4 regions of the Catenulispora sp. MAP12-49 genome follow, and region 1 is predicted to be linked to each of the others. Evidence: riboswitches for the same ligand, from Rfam matches in the RefSeq annotation. Region 1 holds a riboswitch; each other region holds the start of a gene.
The links. A riboswitch is a leader RNA that binds a small molecule or an ion and turns the genes downstream of it on or off. The one in region 1 is predicted to bind cobalamin.

Region 1 (4,205 bases):
ATGGCCTTGGGGTCGACGGAGTAGAAGTTGCGGCCGGTCGGCAGAACGCTGACCAGGCCGCGGGTCGGCGCCCCGGAGGGGCCGGCGGGGATATAACGGCCGTCCAGGGCGCGCAGGACGTTGGCGATCTCGTCGGTGGTGCGGGCCAGGCGGGGGACGAGTTCGGTGGCGGCGAAGCGCAGGACGGCGGCCACCGCTTCGGCGGAATCGGCAAGCACCGCATCGCAGATCCCTGGCACAGCCGTCGGATCCCAGCCCGCCGCCGCCAGCGCGTCCACGAGCCGCCGGGCCAGCTTCTCCAGCAGGTCCACGGCGTCGGATGCCGACCTCGCGGGCGCCTCACCGTCACCGGCCAGCGCGACCAGCAGCTCCGGCACCTTCACCGCCGCCCCCGGCTCGGCCAGCAGCACCTGCTCGTCCAGCCCGACGAACTCCGCCAGCGCCTGCCGCAGTCCGGTGACCGCCCCGTTCACCCCGCCGAAGACCTGCTTGGCCCGCAGGATCGCCAGCACGTCGGCGACCAGTTCCTCGCCCTCCGGGGCGCGGCCCAGGATGTGCAGCCCGTCGCGGATCTGCACGTCCTTGATCTCGCACAGATAGCCGTCCAGGTGCAGCACGAAGTCGTCGAAGTCGTCATCAGTGGGCTGACGGTCGACGTCGCCGTGCAGGATCGAGGCGAGGTCGTGGTGCAGCTGCGCGGCCCGGATCAGGGTCCAGATCTGCGCGCGCACCGCCGGTGTCTTGTCCGGGTCCAGCGCCTGCACGGTCGCGTACTCGTCGAGCAGCTGCTCCAGCTTGGCCAGGTCGCCGTAGGTGTCGGCGCGCGCCATCGGCGGCATCAAGTGGTCCACGACGGTGGCGTGCCCGCGCCGCTTGGCCTGCGTGCCCTCGCCGGGGTCGTTCACGATGAACGGGTAGACCAGCGGCAGCTCGCCGAGGACCGCGTCGGGGGCGCAGGACTCCGACAGGCCCAGACCCTTGCCGGGCAGCCATTCCAGCGTCCCGTGCTTGCCGAGGTGGACGACGGCGTCCGCGCCGAAGCTGTGCTCCAGCCAGCGGTAGGCGGCCAGGTAGTGGTGGCTCGGCGGCAGGTCCGGGTCGTGGTAGATGGCGATCGGGTTCTCGCCGAAGCCGCGCGGCGGCTGGATCATCAGCAGGATTTTGTCGAACTGGAGCGCGGCCAGGACGATGTCCTCGCCGTCGACGTACAGCGAGCCGGGCGGCTCGCCCCAGTGCCGGCGGATGCCCTCGCGCAGGTCTTCGGGGAGTGTGGCGAACCAGGACTCGTAGTCGCGCAGCGGCACGCGCGCCGGAGCCGCGGCCAGCTGCTCCTCGGTGAGCCACTCGACGTCGTGTCCGCCGGCCGCGATCAGCCGGTGGATGAGCTGGTCGCCGTCCTCGGGGAAGTCGCCGACGGTGTAGCCGGCTTCGCGCAGCGCCGTGAGCAGGCGGACGGCGCTGGCCGGCGTGTCAAGGCCGACGGCGTTGCCGACGCGCGAGTGCTTGGTCGGGTAGGAGGACAGGACCAGCGCGAGCTTCTTGTCGCGGTTGGGGATGCCGCGCAGGGCGGCGTGGCGGTAGGCGATGCCGGCCAGGCGCGCGGCGCGTTCGGCGTCGGCGACGTAGACGGGGATTCCGGCCGAGCCGTTCTCCTTGAAGGAGAAGGGGACCGAGATCAGCCGGCCGTCGAACTCGGGGATCGCGACCTGCATCGCGGCGTCCATCGGGGTGAGCGCGGCGTCAGAGTCCTGCCAAGCCCGGCGCGAGGAAGTGAGACAGAGTCCTTGGATGACCGGGATGTCCAGGGCGGCGAGGGCGCCGACGTCCCAGGCGTCCTCGTCACCGCCGGCGCTGGCGTCCGCGGCGGTGGCGCCGCCGCCGGCCAGGACCGTGACGATCAGGGTGTCGCAGCGGCCGAGCAGTTCCACGAGCCCCCGGCCCGCGTCCTCGGACAGGCCGCGCAGCGAGCCGCAGTAGACGGGAAGCGCGTTGGCGCCGCGGGTTTCGAGGGCGTCGGCGAGGGTGTCGACGAAGGCTGTGTTGCCCGAGAGCTCGTGGGCCCGGTAGAAGACGATGCCGACGGTCGGGCGGCCCTCGCGCTGCTCGCGTTCGCGCTCGCGCTCGGCGTGGATGCCGAACTCCGGCATGGCCTGCGGCGCCTCGAAGCCCTCGCCGCCGCCGAGGACGGTGTCGGTGAGGAAGTTCGCCAGCTGCGCCAGGTTCGCCGGGCCGCCGGCGGTGAGGTAGTTGAGGGCGTCGGCCACCACGCCGCCGGGAACTGTAGAGAGCGCCATGAGTTCGGCGTCCGGCTCGGCCTCCCCGCCGAGGACGACGGCCGGCAGCCCGGCCGCGGCGACCTCCTCGACCAGCCAGCGCCACGGCCGGTGCCCGCCGAGCAGCCGCAGCACGGCGACGTCGGCGTCACGCAGCAGGGGCGCCAGGGACTCGGCGTCCAGGCGTGCGGGGTTGGCGGTGACGTAGGGCGCGCCGCACGCGTGGGCGGCGAGGAGCTCGGTGTCGGCCGTGGACAGCAACAGAACGCGCGCGGGCATGCGACGGCACTTCCTCTCGCGGAGTCCGCGCTCCGCCTCGGGCTGATGGGTAGGGACGGCAGGCAGTTCCTGGCTCGCGGACCGTGGTCCGCTCACAGTTGCGGGACAGCGCCCGATTCGCACGGGCTTCCTGGACTGTCGTCTTGGTGGACAGTGTGCCAGATCCAGCTTCAGCGCAGTCGGTCCTGTCGGTCCCGCCGGTTCCTGCCAGTCCTGCCAGTCCTGCCAGTCCTGCCAGTCCTGTCTGCCCAGGCAGCCCTGTCAGCGCAGTCGGCGTGCGCGGCGGCGCGGCGCGAAGACGTCGGCCAGACGCGCGGCGGCCACGGCCGAGGCCAGCCCGACTGTGGCCGACAACACGGCGGCCCGGCGGATGTCGGCCACGCGCGGCGCCCGGCCGGTCCCCATGACCGGCCGGTGTTCGACGACGTCGCCGTAGGTGTTGGTGCCGCCCAGGCGCACCCCCAACGCGCCGGCGGCGGAGGCCTCGCAGCGTCCGGCGTTGGGGCTGGGGTGCTGCGCGCCGTCGTGTCGCAGGACCCTGAGCGCGCGCACGGGACTGCCGCCGACCACCGGCGCCGCCGCTACGGTCACGACGCCGGTGAAGCGCGCGGGGACCCAGTTGAGGGCGTCGTCCAGGCGCGCGGAGGCCCACCCGAAGTTGAGGTACTTGGCGTTCCGGTAGCCGACCATCGCGTCCAGCGTGTTCGACGCCCGATAGGCCAGCAGCCCGGGAATCCCCGCCACCGCGCCCCAGAACAGCGGCGCGACCACCGCGTCCGAAGTGTTCTCGGCGACCGACTCCACCACCGCCCGCGCGATCTGGTCGGCATCCAGGCCGCGCGGGTCGCGCCCGCACAGATGCGGCAGCCGCTCCCGCGCGGCGGCGAGGTCCCCGGCCCGCAGCGACTCGCCGATCGCGGACGCCTCGCGGCGCAGCGACGTCCCGCCGAGCACGGTCCACGTCGCGGCGGCGGTCAGGACGGCTCCGGCCACCGGCCGCCGCCCGGCCCTCTCAGCTGCGACGCCCAGAGCGGCCGCCCCCGACACCAGCACCCCGGCATATGCCGCGCCGGCAACCCGCGAGTCCGCATAGGCGATCCGCCGCAGTCCCGAGGCCACCCGCCCGAAGCCCGCCACCGGATGCCCGCGCCGCGGATCCGCGAAGTACCAGTCGGCCGCGAAACCGAGTACCAGCCCTACCGCCCGGGACGAAGATCGCATGGCGCCAATGTAGCGGCGCGCCACCGCGCACCCCACCAAGCCCCCACGCCGCCCGAGATCGCTCGTCCCCGTGATCCCACCGCCCCGGCGCTACCCTGGGCACGTGGGAACCGCCTTCCTGCTCCTGTCCGTCTTCCTCGCCTGCGCCGTCGAGGCCGTGGAAGCACTCACCATCGTGCTCGCGGTCGGCCTGACCCGCGGCTGGCGCTCCACGCTCCAGGGCGTCGCGGCGGGGCTGGTGCTGCTCGCGGCGGTCGTGGCGGCGCTGGGGCCGGCGCTGACCGTGCTGCCGCTGACGGCGTTGCGGCTGGTCGTCGGCGGGCTGCTGCTCACCTTCGGGTTGCAGTGGCTGCGCAAGGCGATCCTGCGCGCCTCCGGCTACAAGGACCTGCGCGACGAGGCCGCCGCCTACCAGCGCGGGGTCGCCGCCGC
Region 2 (4,205 bases), on a different contig from region 1:
CATAGTCGGTGCCGGCCCCGTCGGCACGGCCACCGCCACCCTCCTCGCCGACCGCGGCGAGCACGTCCGCGTCATCACCCGTCGCGGCACCGGCCCCGACCATCCCGGCATCGAGCGCATCGCCGCCGACGCCTCGGACGCGGCGGCGCTCGCCGAGGCCGGCACCGGCGCGACCGCCCTCTACAACTGCGCCAACCCGCCCTACAACCGCTGGCCCCTCGACTGGCCGCCCCTGGCCGCCGCCTTCCTGCACGCCGCCCGCACCACCGGCGCGGTGCTGATCACCACCGGCAACCTGTACGTCTACGGCCCGCCGGACGGCCCCATGACCGAGCAGCACCCCCTGCGGCCAGCCGGCACGAAGGCCGGCGTCCGCGCCCGCATGTGGGAAGAAGCCCTCGCCGCCCACGAAGCCGGCGACCTGCGCACTGCCGAGATCCGCTCCTCGGACTACCTCGGAGCCGGCACCCAGACCCTGTTCAGCATCGCCGTCCTGCCCAAGATCCTGGCCGGCAAGCGCGCCGCCGTCCCCGCCGACCCCGACGCCCCGCACACCTGGACCCACGTCGCCGACGTCGCCCGCATGCTGGTAGCCATCGCAGACGACGAACACGCCTGGGGCCGCGCCTGGCACACCCCCAGCCCCGCCCCGGCCTCCATCCGCGACCTGGCCACCGCCGCCGCCTACCTCGCCGCCAAGCCAGAGCCCCGCCTTTCCGCCCTGCCCGCCGCAATGCTCTGGCTCGGCGGCCTCACCGACCCGATCGTCCGCGAGATGCGCGAGACGCAGTACCAGTTCCGCAAGCCGTTCGTCATGGACTCCACAGCCGCCACCGAGCGCTTCGGCATACAGCCGACGCCGATCGAGGTCGGGCTGAAGGAGATGATCGCGGCGCCGAGGGTCACGGTCGCGCGGTGAAGTTCCAGGGCGAACGGCCGCTACGGCTCCTGCCCAGTGACGTCCCACCGGTGTTCGACCCGCGCGATCTTCCAATAGGCGATCGCGGCCGCCCAGACCGCGACGAACGCGCCGACGATGACGAACCCCACATTGTTCAGGTTCAGGTTCGCGATCCAGTCGGTGACCGGGTTGACGACGCCGAACTGGTCGTGGACCACGCCGACGAGCTCGACGCTGCCGATGATCAGGGCGACGGCCACCGACAGGCCGGTGATGGTGAGGTTGTAGTAGACCTTGCGGATCGGGTTGGAGAAAGCCCAGTGGTAGGCGAAGTTCATGAAGGTGCCGTCGAGGGTGTCGAACAAGGTCATGCCCGCGGTGAACAGCAGCGGCAGGCACAGGATCGCGTACCAGGGCAGGCCGGCCGCGGCGCTGGAGCCGGCCAGGGCCAGCAGCAGCACCTCGGTGGCGGTGTCGAAGCCGATGCCGAAGAGCAGTCCGACCGGGTACATCTGGCCCGGGCGGCTGATGGACTTGGTGAGCCGGCCCAGGATCCGGTTCATGAAGCCGCGCTTGTCCAGCTGCGCGGTCAGGGCGGCCTCGTCGTACTCGCCGCGCCGCATCGCCTTGTACACCTTGTAGATCCCGATCAGCGCGACCAGGTTCAGGATGCCGATCAGGTACAGGAAGGTGCCCGAGGCAGTCGTGGACACCACGCCGAGCGACTGCCGCGTGCCGGACTTGTCGTCGGTGAGGTCCGTGGCCTGCCGGGCTCCGGCGGCGATCGCCGCGGCCAGCGCGACGACGATCGTCGAGTGTCCGAGCGCGAACCAGAATCCGACGGACACCGGCCGCTTGCCGTCGGCCATCAGCTTGCGCGTGGTGTTGTCGATCGCGGCTATGTGGTCGGCGTCGAACGCGTGGCGCATGCCGAGGGTGTAGGCGGTGATGCCGAGGCCGAATCCGAAGACCTGCTTGCCGACGGTGTAGTGATGCGGGGCGACCAGGCCGGCGAGGATCCCGAACGCCGCGACGTGCATCCCCACGATCACCGCCAGCAGACCGGCGAAGCGCAGCCAGTCGGTACGGAGCCAGCGCAGCGGCGCCGAGGACGGATTCCGGACAGGCCGGTCAGGGTTGTTCGCAGGCACGCTCACGCGGCTCGCCTCCAGCACCTCGTGGATGGTCGATTCTCGGTGCCGTGGCCGGTCTCCTGGCTGACGGGTCGACGCCCCGGCTCCGCCTTCCCAGACGCGGTCGCGTCCAGTGGCCGCCGCCGCGCGTACTCCGCGCGGCCGGCATGGAGCCGGTGCATTCCCGATCACAGTGGCGAGGGCCGCTCCGGTTTTCCACCGGTCTTCCCGAGCACCACGGCATGGTCACCGTAGCGAGCGGCCCGAAACTGGGCAAGGCGCGCCCGCTCGGCTTGACGCCACCGCGGCGCGGTGGTCAGATCCGGGACGTTGTTGGATCTGGATTTCGACGTCGCTGAGGGATGGGCTATGAGCATGCAAGGCCGCCGCGTGGGGATCCTCGCGACCGTCGTGGTGGTGATCGGCGCCGCGGTCGGAGTCGGGATCGCGGTGAGCTCGAACTCTGCCAAGCCGAAGGCCTACGTCCCGCTGACCGACGGCTCGATGGTCGCCGACAAGTATGCGAACCCTGCGAACAAGGCCACGGCCCTGGCCTACGGTCCGGCGACGGCCCCGCACACCTTGACGATCTTCGAGGACTTCCGCTGCCCCTTCTGCAGGGCGCTGGAGACCGGATCGGCGTCCGTGTACAAGGCGTACGCGGCGAAGGGGACCTTGCGGGTGCTGTTCCATCCGGTGACGCTGATCGACACCAAGGACAACGGCAGCGGCTCGTTGCAGTCCGGCAACGCCGCGGCCTGCGCCGCGCAGGCCGGGAAGTTCGACGAGTACCACGACGTGCTGTTCGCCAACCAGCCGGACGAGACCACCGACGGCTACAGCAGCACCGCGACGCTGATCGCCTTGGCCAAGCAGGTGCCAGGCCTGGACACGCCGGCGTTCGAGTCCTGCGTGAACGCCGGCACCTACAAGGGCCTGGTACAGCAGAACTGGTCGGACTTCAACGCGCTGCAATTGCAGGGGACACCGACGCTGATGCTCGACGGCAAGGCCCTGACACTGCCGGACAACTTCTGGAAGGCGTCCAAGGACGGCGCGTCGCTGGCCGGATCGGATCCGGCGGTGCTGCGGCAGGTGTTCCAGGCCGCGGGGCTTCCGGCACTCTGATCGGCGAAGGCTTTCCGCCGGCGTGCAATGTCACCCGAATGCCGCAGTCAGACCCCGACATCGGGTTGGCGCTCCGATCCGCGGAATAGCTTTGAGACATGAGCGGATCCACGCGAGACTCGGCGGAGCAGGAAAGCGGACCGACCCAGCCCGTTGCGAACGCCACGCAAGCCGCCGACGCGCTCGTGCTGTTCGGCATCACCGGCGATCTCGCCAAGAAGATGCTGCTGCCCGCGCTCTACGAACTCGTCCGCAAGCAATCGCTGGACGTGCCCGTCGTGGGCGTCACCCGCAGCGGCTGGACCATCGAGCGTCTGCGCGAACACGCGCACGACGCGGTCGCGGCTCACGGCGAGGTCGACGAGGACGCCTTCTCACGCTTCGCCGACCTACTGCGCGTGGCGCGCGTCGACTACGACGAGCCCGCCAGCTTCCGTTCGATTGCCGAGCAGACGCGCGGGAGCCGTTTCCTCGCGCACTACCTGGCCATCCCGCCCAATCTGTACGCCAAGGCCGCCGAGTGCCTCGCGGAAGCCGGACTCGCCGACCAGGCCAGATTGATCGTGGAGAAGCCGTTCGGCCGCGACCTCGAGTCCGCGCGCACACTGCAGGTGGAGCTCAGCGAGCACTTCCCCGAGGAGCGGCTCCGTCGTGTCGACCATTATCTCGGCAAGGACGCCATCGAGGACCTGCTGACGATCCGCTTCGCCAACACCCTGCTCAGCGAGCTCATGCACCGCCACCACGTGCGCGGCGTGCAGATCACCATGGCCGAGGACTTCGACGTGGCCGACCGCGGCGGCTTCTACGACGGGGCCGGTGCGGTGCGCGACGTCGTCCAGAACCACATGCTCCAGATGCTCGCTTATCTGGTCATGGAAGCCCCTCGCACCGGCGCGGCCGCCGACATCCTCGATGAGCGTGCCCGCGCTCTCAGGGCCGTGCGCACCGTTCAACCCGACGAGTACGTGCGCGGCCAGTACGAGGGCTACACGGACGTCCATGGCGTCCGGCCGGGGTCGACCACCGAGACGTACGCCGCG
Region 3 (4,205 bases), on a different contig from region 1:
ACGCCAGGATGCCGACGATCGCCTTGAGCAGCGTGGACTTGCCCGCGCCGTTCGGACCGAGCACGGCGTGCCAGGAGCCGGAGGCCACGGCGAGGTCGACCCCGTGCAGGATCGGCTTGTGGTCCAGCCTCACCCGCACCCCGGCGGCCTTGACCGCGCTCACCGGTCCCGCTCCCGCGTCGCCCGCAGGATCACCAGGAAGAACGGCGCCCCGACGAACGAGGTCACCACCCCGATCGGCAGCTCGGCCGGCGCCAGCGCGGTCCGCGCGAGCAGGTCGGCCAGCACCAGGAACGCACCGCCCACCAGCAGGCTCATCGGCAGCAGCAGCCGGTGCCCGGGCCCGGCGACCCGCCGCACGACATGCGGCACCACCAGCCCCACGAAGCCGATGATCCCGCTGACCGCCACCGCCGTCGCGGTCGCCAGCGAGGCCGCGGCCAGCACGATCAGCCGGGTGCGCACCGGGTTCAGGCCGAGCGTGGCGGCCTCGTCATCACCGAGCGCGAGGACGTCCAGATGCCGCGCGTGCACCGTGACGATGAGGACACTGATGACGGCATACGGCAGCGCCAACCGCACCAGCGACCAGTCGGCGGAGGCGAAACTCCCGAACAGCCACGAGTACACCTGCCGCACATCGGTGGTGCTCCGCTGCATGACGAACGCCTGCACCGCCCCGACGAACGAACTGACCGCGACCCCGGCGAGGATGAGCGATGCGGTCCCGCCCCGACCCACGAGCGTGCCGAGCACATAACTGGCCAGCACCCCGCCGAGCGCCCCGACGAACGCGGCCAGCGGCACCGCACCGATCCCCGCCACGGTGTGCTCGGGCCCGCCGCCGTAGACGATGACGAGAGTCGCGGCCATCCCGGCACCGGCGGAGGCCCCGATGGTCCCGGAATCGGAGAGCGGATTGCGGAAGACACCCTGATACGCAGCCCCCGCCTGCGCGAGCAACGCCCCGACCAGCGTGGCCAGGACGACGCGCGGCAGCCGGATCTGGTCCAGCACGCTCTGCTGCACCGGCCCGAGCCCGGTGTGCAGGTCGACGAAGGGCAGCTTGTCCAGCAGCGCCTTGGCGGTGCCGGCGACCGGAAGGCCCGCGGCACCGCCGAGGCTGGAGACCAGGACGGCGAGGAAGAGGACCGCAGTCGCGGCGAGGAGCGCGATGGTCGGGCGAGCGATGGTGAAGCGGGCGAGGCGGCGGCGCGGGGGAGTCAGATCGCTGGTGGTCGCGCGGAGATCAGTCCGGCCGCCGTCGGCCGCCGCCGTCACCTGCCCAGCGTCGACCGCCGCGGCTTCGGCGCCCCCCGCCGCCGCCGCGTCGGCATCCGCGTCCGCTCCCTGCCGCCGCATCGCGGTGGCTCAGCCCTGGGCCTGGTTCACGGCCTTCGAGATCTGCTGCACCAGATCCACCAGGCGCGGGCCCCAGCGGGAGGCGATGTCGTCGTCCATGCCGACGACCGTGCCCTTCGCCGCGTTCTTCACCGCCGGGATCGCGGACCAGCCGGGGCGGGCGGCGACGGTGGCGGAGGTCTGCTGGCAGCACTTGGTGTCGGCCAGGAAGATCAGGTCGGGGGCCGCGGTGACCAGGTACTCGTCGGACAGCTGCGGGTAGCGGCCGCCGGTCTTGTCGGCCGGGTCGGCGATGTTGGTCAGGCCGAACTGGGCGAAGATCGAGCCGATGAAGGTCTTGGAGGTGGCGCTGTAGTTCCCGGGGGTGCCGACCTCGTAGTAGTACTTCAGGGGCGTGGCCGGCTTCTTCGTGGCCGCGATCGCCTCGGTGATCTGCTGCTTCATGCCGGCGACCTCGGTGGCCGCGGCGGCGGTGTGGCCGGTGGCGGCGCCGAGTCCGGTGATCTGGGTGTAGGCGTCGTCCAGAGTGTTCGGGGCGTCGAACCACAGGACCGGGACGTTCAGCTTGCCGAGCTGCTCCACGATCTGCGAGCTGTCGTCGGCGACGACCACCAGATCCGGGTTGTACTTCGCTATCGCCTCGGCGTTCGGCTTGTAGCCGGACAGCGTGGTCTTCGGAGCGCTCGCGGGGAAGTCCGACTGGTCGTCGACCGCCGTGACCTGCGAGCCGGCACCGATGGCGAACAAGTCCTCGGTGGCCGACGGCGACAGCGACACGATCTTCCTCGGCTCGGCCGCCAGCTTCACCGCGCCGTTCTTGGCGGTGATCGTGGCCGGGAAGGCGGCCGCGGACGAGGCGGCGGACGTGGCCGACGTGCTGCCGGAAGCGGCCGGGGCCGACGCCGACTTCGACGACGAACACCCGGCGGCCAGCAGCGCCGAGGCCGCGACGAGGCCGACGGCCACGCGCCGCGTCGAATTGTGCAGACGAGAATGCACGAGGTCAGCTCCTCCGGCTGATCCGCGGTCCCCGCCGCGCGCGCCGACCCAGGCAGGCGTGACGCGCACACAGCCGGACCGCCCCGAACCTCGAGGGCCGAACCTTGGCACATCGCATGAGGCGACCTGGCTCGCTCCCGGCAGGGAGCTCACAGTTGCGGGACAGCGCCGGATTTTCACCGGCTTCGCTGCACACGATGTGGACGGCGCACCGCCGTCGCCCATGACGCTAGCAAGCACTCGGGCACTCGCCTAACGACAAAAGGGGCGACGGCCGGTGATCTGCGCTACTCCAGGGCCTCTGCGCTACTCCAAGGCCTCTGCACTACTCCAAGACCTCTGCGCCGCTTCAAGGCCTCTGCGCTACTTCAGAACCCCCGCGCTGCCTCACGGCCAGACCGGCGCCCGCTTCTCCACGAACGCCCGCACGCCCTCGGCCCGGTCCGCCGAGAACGCCGTGGCCCGCCACGCCCCGTCCTCCACGTCCAGCCCGGCGGCCAGCGGCAGGTCCGCGCCGACCTTCAGCGCGTGCTTGGCGTTGCGCACCCCGATCGGCGAGTTCTTCGCGATCTGCTGCGCCAGCTCCAGCGCCGCCCCGCGGGCCGTCGAGGTCCCCGGCACCCGCCGGTCGACCATCCCGAACCGGTCGGCCTCGTCGGCGTCGATGCGGCGCGCGGTGAAGATCAGGTCCGCGGCGCGGTTCATGCCCACGCGCCGCACCAGCGTCTGCGTCCCGCCGCCGCCGGGGATCACGCCGACCGAGACCTCGGGCAGCCCGAACACCGCGCCGTCGTCGGCCACGATCAGGTCGCAGCCCAGCGCCAGCTCGCAGCCGCCGCCCAGGGCGTAGCCGGAGACCGCGGCGATGACCGGCATCGGCAGCGAGCCGAACGCGCCCCACGTCCGCCGGAACGCCGGCCGGGTGGCGACCAGCTCGGCGTCGCTCATCTGGTTGCGCTCCTTGAGGTCCACGCCGACGCAGAACGCGTGGTTCTTCCCCTCGGCCGCGGGCGGCGCCGACGACACCACGACGGCGCGCACCGCCGGGTCCTCGGCCAGCTCCGGCGCGACGTCCCGGATCGCCGCGGCCATCCCGGTCGAGATGGCGTTCATCGCCGAAGCGCGGTTCAGCACGATCTCCGCGACCACGCCGTTGCCGGACGCCGGGTGCCGCCGCAGGAGTACGCCGTTGTAATCCTTCTCCGATACCTCGTTCATGGTGCCCACAGTATGAGATGGAGGTCAGAAGCCGAACGGGAGCCACGGCGCGATATCGCTCACAAAAGCCCGCGACGCCTCGGCCAGCGCCCCCGGCCGCAGCTCCTCGACCCGACCCGCCCGGCCGAGCGCGGCCAACGCAAAGCCGCCGAGGTAGGCCGACCCGAGCTCGCGCGGCCCGAGCACCAGATCCGCCGGATCCGTGGTCCGCTCGCAGACGGCTCCGGAAGCATCACCGCTGAGCCGCCACCGTCCGGTGTTCCACGGGCAGAACGGATCCGAGACCTCGAACACCGCGTCCACCGGCGCCGCGTACCGCCGCGCCGTCAGGGCCCGGTCCACATCCACGAGCCGCACATACACATCGTCCTGCAGCCGCGGCACCGCCTGCCGGGGATCGGCGAGCAGGAACATCAGCGGGGCGTCGGTCGGCACGTCGGCATGGACCTCGCTGGTCAGGTCGATGTCCAGCAGGAAGCGCCACATCGCGACGGAGGAGGCGAGGTCGCGGCCATAGACCTCCTTCGCGCGCACCTTGCAGTCCGGGCGCGCCGGGTTGTCCCAGTCCTCCTTGATCCGGTAGCGCGCGAAGCCGGCGACCAAGCCGTCGGAGTCCTCGGCGACCA
Region 4 (4,205 bases), on a different contig from region 1:
GCAGGAGCGGGCCCGCCGCACGCGCCGTGCCATCGTGCTGGCCGCGGCGGAGTGCTTCGCGGAGGTCGGCTACGCGGCGGCCACCACCAGCGAGATCGCCGCGCGTGCCGGCGTCACCAAGGGGGCGCTGGCGTTCCACTTCCCGGCCAAGGCGAGTCTGGTCGTGGCGATCCTGCGCGAGTGCTACGAGCAGTGGCCCGCGGTGATCGCCGAAGCCCGGCCGGGCAACGACCGCGTGCTGGACCTGCTCGGCGAGATCTTCGCCCGGGTGGCGGCGCAGATCCGCGAGGACCCCGTCGTCCGCGCGACCGTCCGCCTGCAGGCCGAGCGCTCCCAGATCGCCGAGCCGGTGCCCCTGCCCTTCGTGGACTGGATCGCCACCGCGACAGGGCTCTTCCACACCGCCGCCGAACAGGGCGAACTGCGCCCCGGCGCCGATCCCGCGGCCCTGGCCCGGGCCTCGATCGCCGGCTTCCAGGGCGTCCAGCACGTGTCCGGCATCCTGGCGGGCCACGCCGACGTCGCCGACCGGGTCGCCGAGTGGTGGGCCGTGATGCGCACGGGCATCGCAGCCCCCGGCGATCACGATTCGTGATCGCAGCAAGTCCGACTCTCTCCTTGCCCGTTCCCGCACACCGCGTTGGAGTAGAGGCATGTCCGTCATCCCCGATTCCCACGCCGACCTGCTCGAGCGCCCGGTCTTCTGCCACCTGGCGACCATCCGCGCCGACGGCACCCCGCACGTGAACCCCATGTGGTTCCTGTGGGACGGCGAGTTCCTGTCCTTCACCACCTCGACCAAGCGCGCGAAGTACCGCGAGCTCAGCGAGCGCCCGAGCGCCGCGGTCTCGATCAACGACCCCGAGGCGCCGTACCGCTACCTGGAGCTGCGCGGCACCGTGGAGCGCATCGAGCCGGACCCGGAGGGCGAGTTCTTCGCCGTCCTGGCCGACCGCTACGCGCTGCCGATGGACGGCCCGGTGGGCGACGCGCCGGCCCGCGTGCGGATCTACCTGCGGCCGGCGCACGCGACCTTCCAGTAGTCAGCCCACGACGGCGTAGCGCAGGAACACGACGCCGCCGGCGAAGCGGCGCTCGTCCACCAGTTCCAGCGACACGCGCACATCCTGGGGCAGGGCGGGCTTGCCGCCGCCCACCAGGATCGGGTTCAGCAGCAGCTGGATCTCGTCCACCAGGCCCGCGGCGATCGCCTGGCCGGCCAGCTCGGCACCGCCGATGGTCAGGTCCGAGGGCGAGGCCTCTTTGAGCCGCCGGACGGCGTCGGCGTCGAACTCCCGCTCCAGCCGTGTCTGAGCGGTCGACACGGATTCGAGCGTCCGCGAGTAGACGATCTTCTCAGCCGCCCGCCAGATCCCCGCATAGTCCCGGGCCACAGGGGATCCGCCGGGACTCGCGCCCTCGGTCTCCCAGTAGCGCATCGTCTCGTACATCCGGCGGCCGTAGAGGTACGTGCCGACGTAACGTTCGAGGTCGTTGACGAACATGTGCACCTGTTCGTCGGGCGCGGCCCACTCGAACGCGCCGCCGGCGTCCTCCACGTACCCGTCGAGCGAGGCGATCGCCGAATAGATCAACTTGGCCATGCTCCATCCTTGCATTGTGGACTGAATCTTGCAGAAGCCCTCTGACATACAGCATGTTGATTGGAGATTCCGGCCCGCCACAAGATATGGTGTCCGACGCAGCTGGTTCGGCCGCCTCCCCCGACAGGGCGACGGCCGAGGCAAGAGGGAACCCGGTGCGAAACCGGGACTGCCCCGCAGCGGTGAGTGGGAACGACCGCCGTCGTGCACACTGGGCCACCGAACGCCTTCGGGCGGGCCTGGGAAGTGACGGCCAGTAGGGTCCCGGAGCGCTTTTCGGCTCCCCGGGAACGCCCGCGAGTCCGAAGACCTGCCAGCGGTGCCGTGCCCGGACGTGGGGCACGGCTGGTCCGACGCCGCGTGGGACGGCTGACGGCGGAACGCGTCGCGACTTCAGCGCGCCTTCCGGTGTCTGCTCGCCATCGGTCCGGACCGGACCTACGACTGGCGAGGAGAAGGTTGTGACGGTCACCCTGGAGCAGGCCACGGCTGGTGCGCAGGTTGCTGAGGCCGATCAGGTCGCGGAAACCGAGCACGCTCTGGAACAGCGGATCACCGTCTGGTCCGCCGACCTGCCCGACGTCGACCCGGGCCGCGTCGCCCGCAAGACCTTCGCGGGCCTGCCGCCGGCCGCGACCGCGGAGCAGATCGCCGACCTCGCCGTCCAGAGCGCCGCCGAGCTGATCGGCGAGGAGCCGCAGTACTCGAAGCTCGCAGCGCGCCTGCTCGCTGAGGTCGTCGCCGCCGAGGCCGCGGGCCAGGGCGCGACCTCCTTCAGCGCGTCCATCGCCGTCGGGCATCGGGAGGGCCTGATCGGCGACGTGACCGCGGACCTGGTCGCCGCCTCGGCGGCGGAGTTCGACGCGGCGATCGACCCCGACGGCGACCTCCGGTTCGAGTACTTCGGGCTGCGCACCGTCTACGACCGCTACCTGCTGCGCCACCCGGTGACCCGGCGCGTCATCGAGACGCCGCAGCACTTCCTGCTGCGCGTGGCCGCCGGGCTGTCGCAGGACCCGCAGGAGGCGATCGGCTTCTACCGCCTGATGTCCTCGCTGGCCTACCTGCCCAGCTCCCCCACGCTGTTCAACTCCGGCACCCGGCACACCCAGATGTCGTCGTGCTACCTCGTGGACAGCCCGCGCGACGAGCTGGACTCCATCTACGACCGCTACCACCAGGTCGCGCGGCTGTCGAAGTTCGCCGGCGGCATCGGCATCGGCTTCTCCCGCGTCCGCTCGCGCGGCGCGCTGATCCGCAGCACCAACGGCCGTTCCAACGGCATCGTGCCGTTCCTGCGCACGCTGGACTCCTCGGTCGCGGCGGTCAACCAGGGCGGCCGGCGCAAGGGCGCGGCGTGTGTGTACCTGGAGCCGTGGCACCCGGACATCGAGGAGTTCCTGCAGCTGCGGGACAACACCGGCGAGGACGCGCGCCGCACCCACAACCTGAACCTGGCCAACTGGATCCCGGACGAGTTCATGCGGCGGGTCGAGGCCGACGGCGTCTGGTCCCTGATGGACCCGGATCAGGTGCCGGAGCTGCCGGACCTGTGGGGCGCGGAGTTCGACGCGGCGTACCGCGAGGCCGAGGCCGAGGGCCGCTACGCCCGCCAGGTCTCGGCGCGCGAGCTGTACGGGAAGATGATGCGCACGCTGGCGCAGACCGGCAACGGCTGGATGACGTTCAAGGACGCCTCCAACAACCTGTGCAACCAGACCGGCGTTCCCGGTAACACCGTGCACCTGTCGAATCTGTGCACGGAGATCATCGAGGTCTCCTCCGACGCCGAGACCGCGGTCTGCAACCTGGGCTCGATCAACCTGGCCGCGCACCTGACGCCGTCCCGGGACGCGGTCGACTGGGACCGGCTGCGCGCCACGGTCCGCACCGCCGTCGTCTTCCTGGACCGCGTCATCGACATCAACTACTACCCGAGCGAGCAGACCGCGGCGTCGAACCCGCGCTGGCGTCCGGTCGGGCTGGGCCTGATGGGGCTGCAGGACGCGTTCTTCGCCCTGCGGCTGCCGTTCGACGACCCGCGGGCCCGGGAGCTGTCGACCCGGATCTCCGAGGAGATCTACCTGACGGCGCTGGAGACCTCGGCCGGGCTGGCCGAGGAGTTCGGCGCGCACCCGGCGTTCGCGGACACCCGCGCGGCCCGCGGCGCGCTCCAGCCCGACCTGTGGAACGTCGCCACCTCCCCGGAACTCGCCACGCGCTGGTCCGAGGTCCGCGGCCGGATCGCGGCCACCGGCCTTCGCAACTCGCTGCTGGTGGCGATCGCCCCGACCGCGACCATCGCCTCCATCGCCGGCTGCTACGAGTGCATCGAGCCGCAGGTGTCGAACCTGTTCAAGCGCGAGACGCTCTCGGGCGAGTTCCTGCAGATCAACAGCGCGCTGGTCGGCGAGCTGAAGGCGCTGGGGCTGTGGACCCCGGCGGTGCGCGAGACGATCAAGCGCGCCGAGGGGTCGGTGCAGGGCGTCGAGGCGCTGCCGGCGGAGATCAGGGCCCTGTACCGGACGGCGTGGGAGCTGCCGCAGAAGGCGCTGATCGACCTGGCCGCCGCGCGCGGGCCGTTCGTCGACCAGTCGCAGT

Region 2: linked by a shared signal. The riboswitch ahead of ABIA35_RS12130 (HoxN/HupN/NixA family nickel/cobalt transporter) and the one ahead of cobN (cobaltochelatase subunit CobN) in region 1 are both predicted to bind cobalamin.
Region 3: linked by a shared signal. The riboswitch ahead of ABIA35_RS03360 (ABC transporter substrate-binding protein) and the one ahead of cobN (cobaltochelatase subunit CobN) in region 1 are both predicted to bind cobalamin.
Region 4: linked by a shared signal. The riboswitch ahead of ABIA35_RS45890 (ribonucleoside-diphosphate reductase subunit alpha) and the one ahead of cobN (cobaltochelatase subunit CobN) in region 1 are both predicted to bind cobalamin.

What each region holds. Positions count from the first base shown of each region.
Region 1 covers NZ_JBGCCP010000009.1:284,913-289,117, forward strand. Annotated here, with positions in the region: gene cobN (cobaltochelatase subunit CobN) at 1-2,552, opposite strand, end outside; cobalamin riboswitch at 2,596-2,736, opposite strand; gene ABIA35_RS19560 (cobalamin biosynthesis protein) at 2,814-3,773, opposite strand; gene ABIA35_RS19565 (COG4280 domain-containing protein) at 3,877-4,205, shown strand, end outside.
Region 2 covers NZ_JBGCCP010000004.1:445,366-449,570, forward strand. Annotated here, with positions in the region: gene ABIA35_RS12125 (NAD-dependent epimerase/dehydratase family protein) at 1-919, shown strand, start outside; gene ABIA35_RS12130 (HoxN/HupN/NixA family nickel/cobalt transporter) at 940-2,058, opposite strand; cobalamin riboswitch at 2,087-2,289, opposite strand; gene ABIA35_RS12135 (DsbA family protein) at 2,404-3,162, shown strand; gene zwf (glucose-6-phosphate dehydrogenase) at 3,261-4,205, shown strand, end outside.
Region 3 covers NZ_JBGCCP010000001.1:712,893-717,097, reverse strand. Annotated here, with positions in the region: gene ABIA35_RS03370 (ABC transporter ATP-binding protein) at 1-163, opposite strand, end outside; gene ABIA35_RS03365 (FecCD family ABC transporter permease) at 160-1,362, opposite strand; gene ABIA35_RS03360 (ABC transporter substrate-binding protein) at 1,372-2,361, opposite strand; cobalamin riboswitch at 2,467-2,592, opposite strand; gene ABIA35_RS03355 (enoyl-CoA hydratase/isomerase family protein) at 2,749-3,579, opposite strand; gene ABIA35_RS03350 (GNAT family N-acetyltransferase) at 3,604-4,205, opposite strand, start outside.
Region 4 covers NZ_JBGCCP010000053.1:31,189-35,393, forward strand. Annotated here, with positions in the region: gene ABIA35_RS45875 (ScbR family autoregulator-binding transcription factor) at 1-595, shown strand, start outside; gene ABIA35_RS45880 (PPOX class F420-dependent oxidoreductase) at 654-1,043, shown strand; gene ABIA35_RS45885 (dihydrofolate reductase family protein) at 1,044-1,604, opposite strand; cobalamin riboswitch at 1,691-1,937, shown strand; gene ABIA35_RS45890 (ribonucleoside-diphosphate reductase subunit alpha) at 2,066-4,205, shown strand, end outside.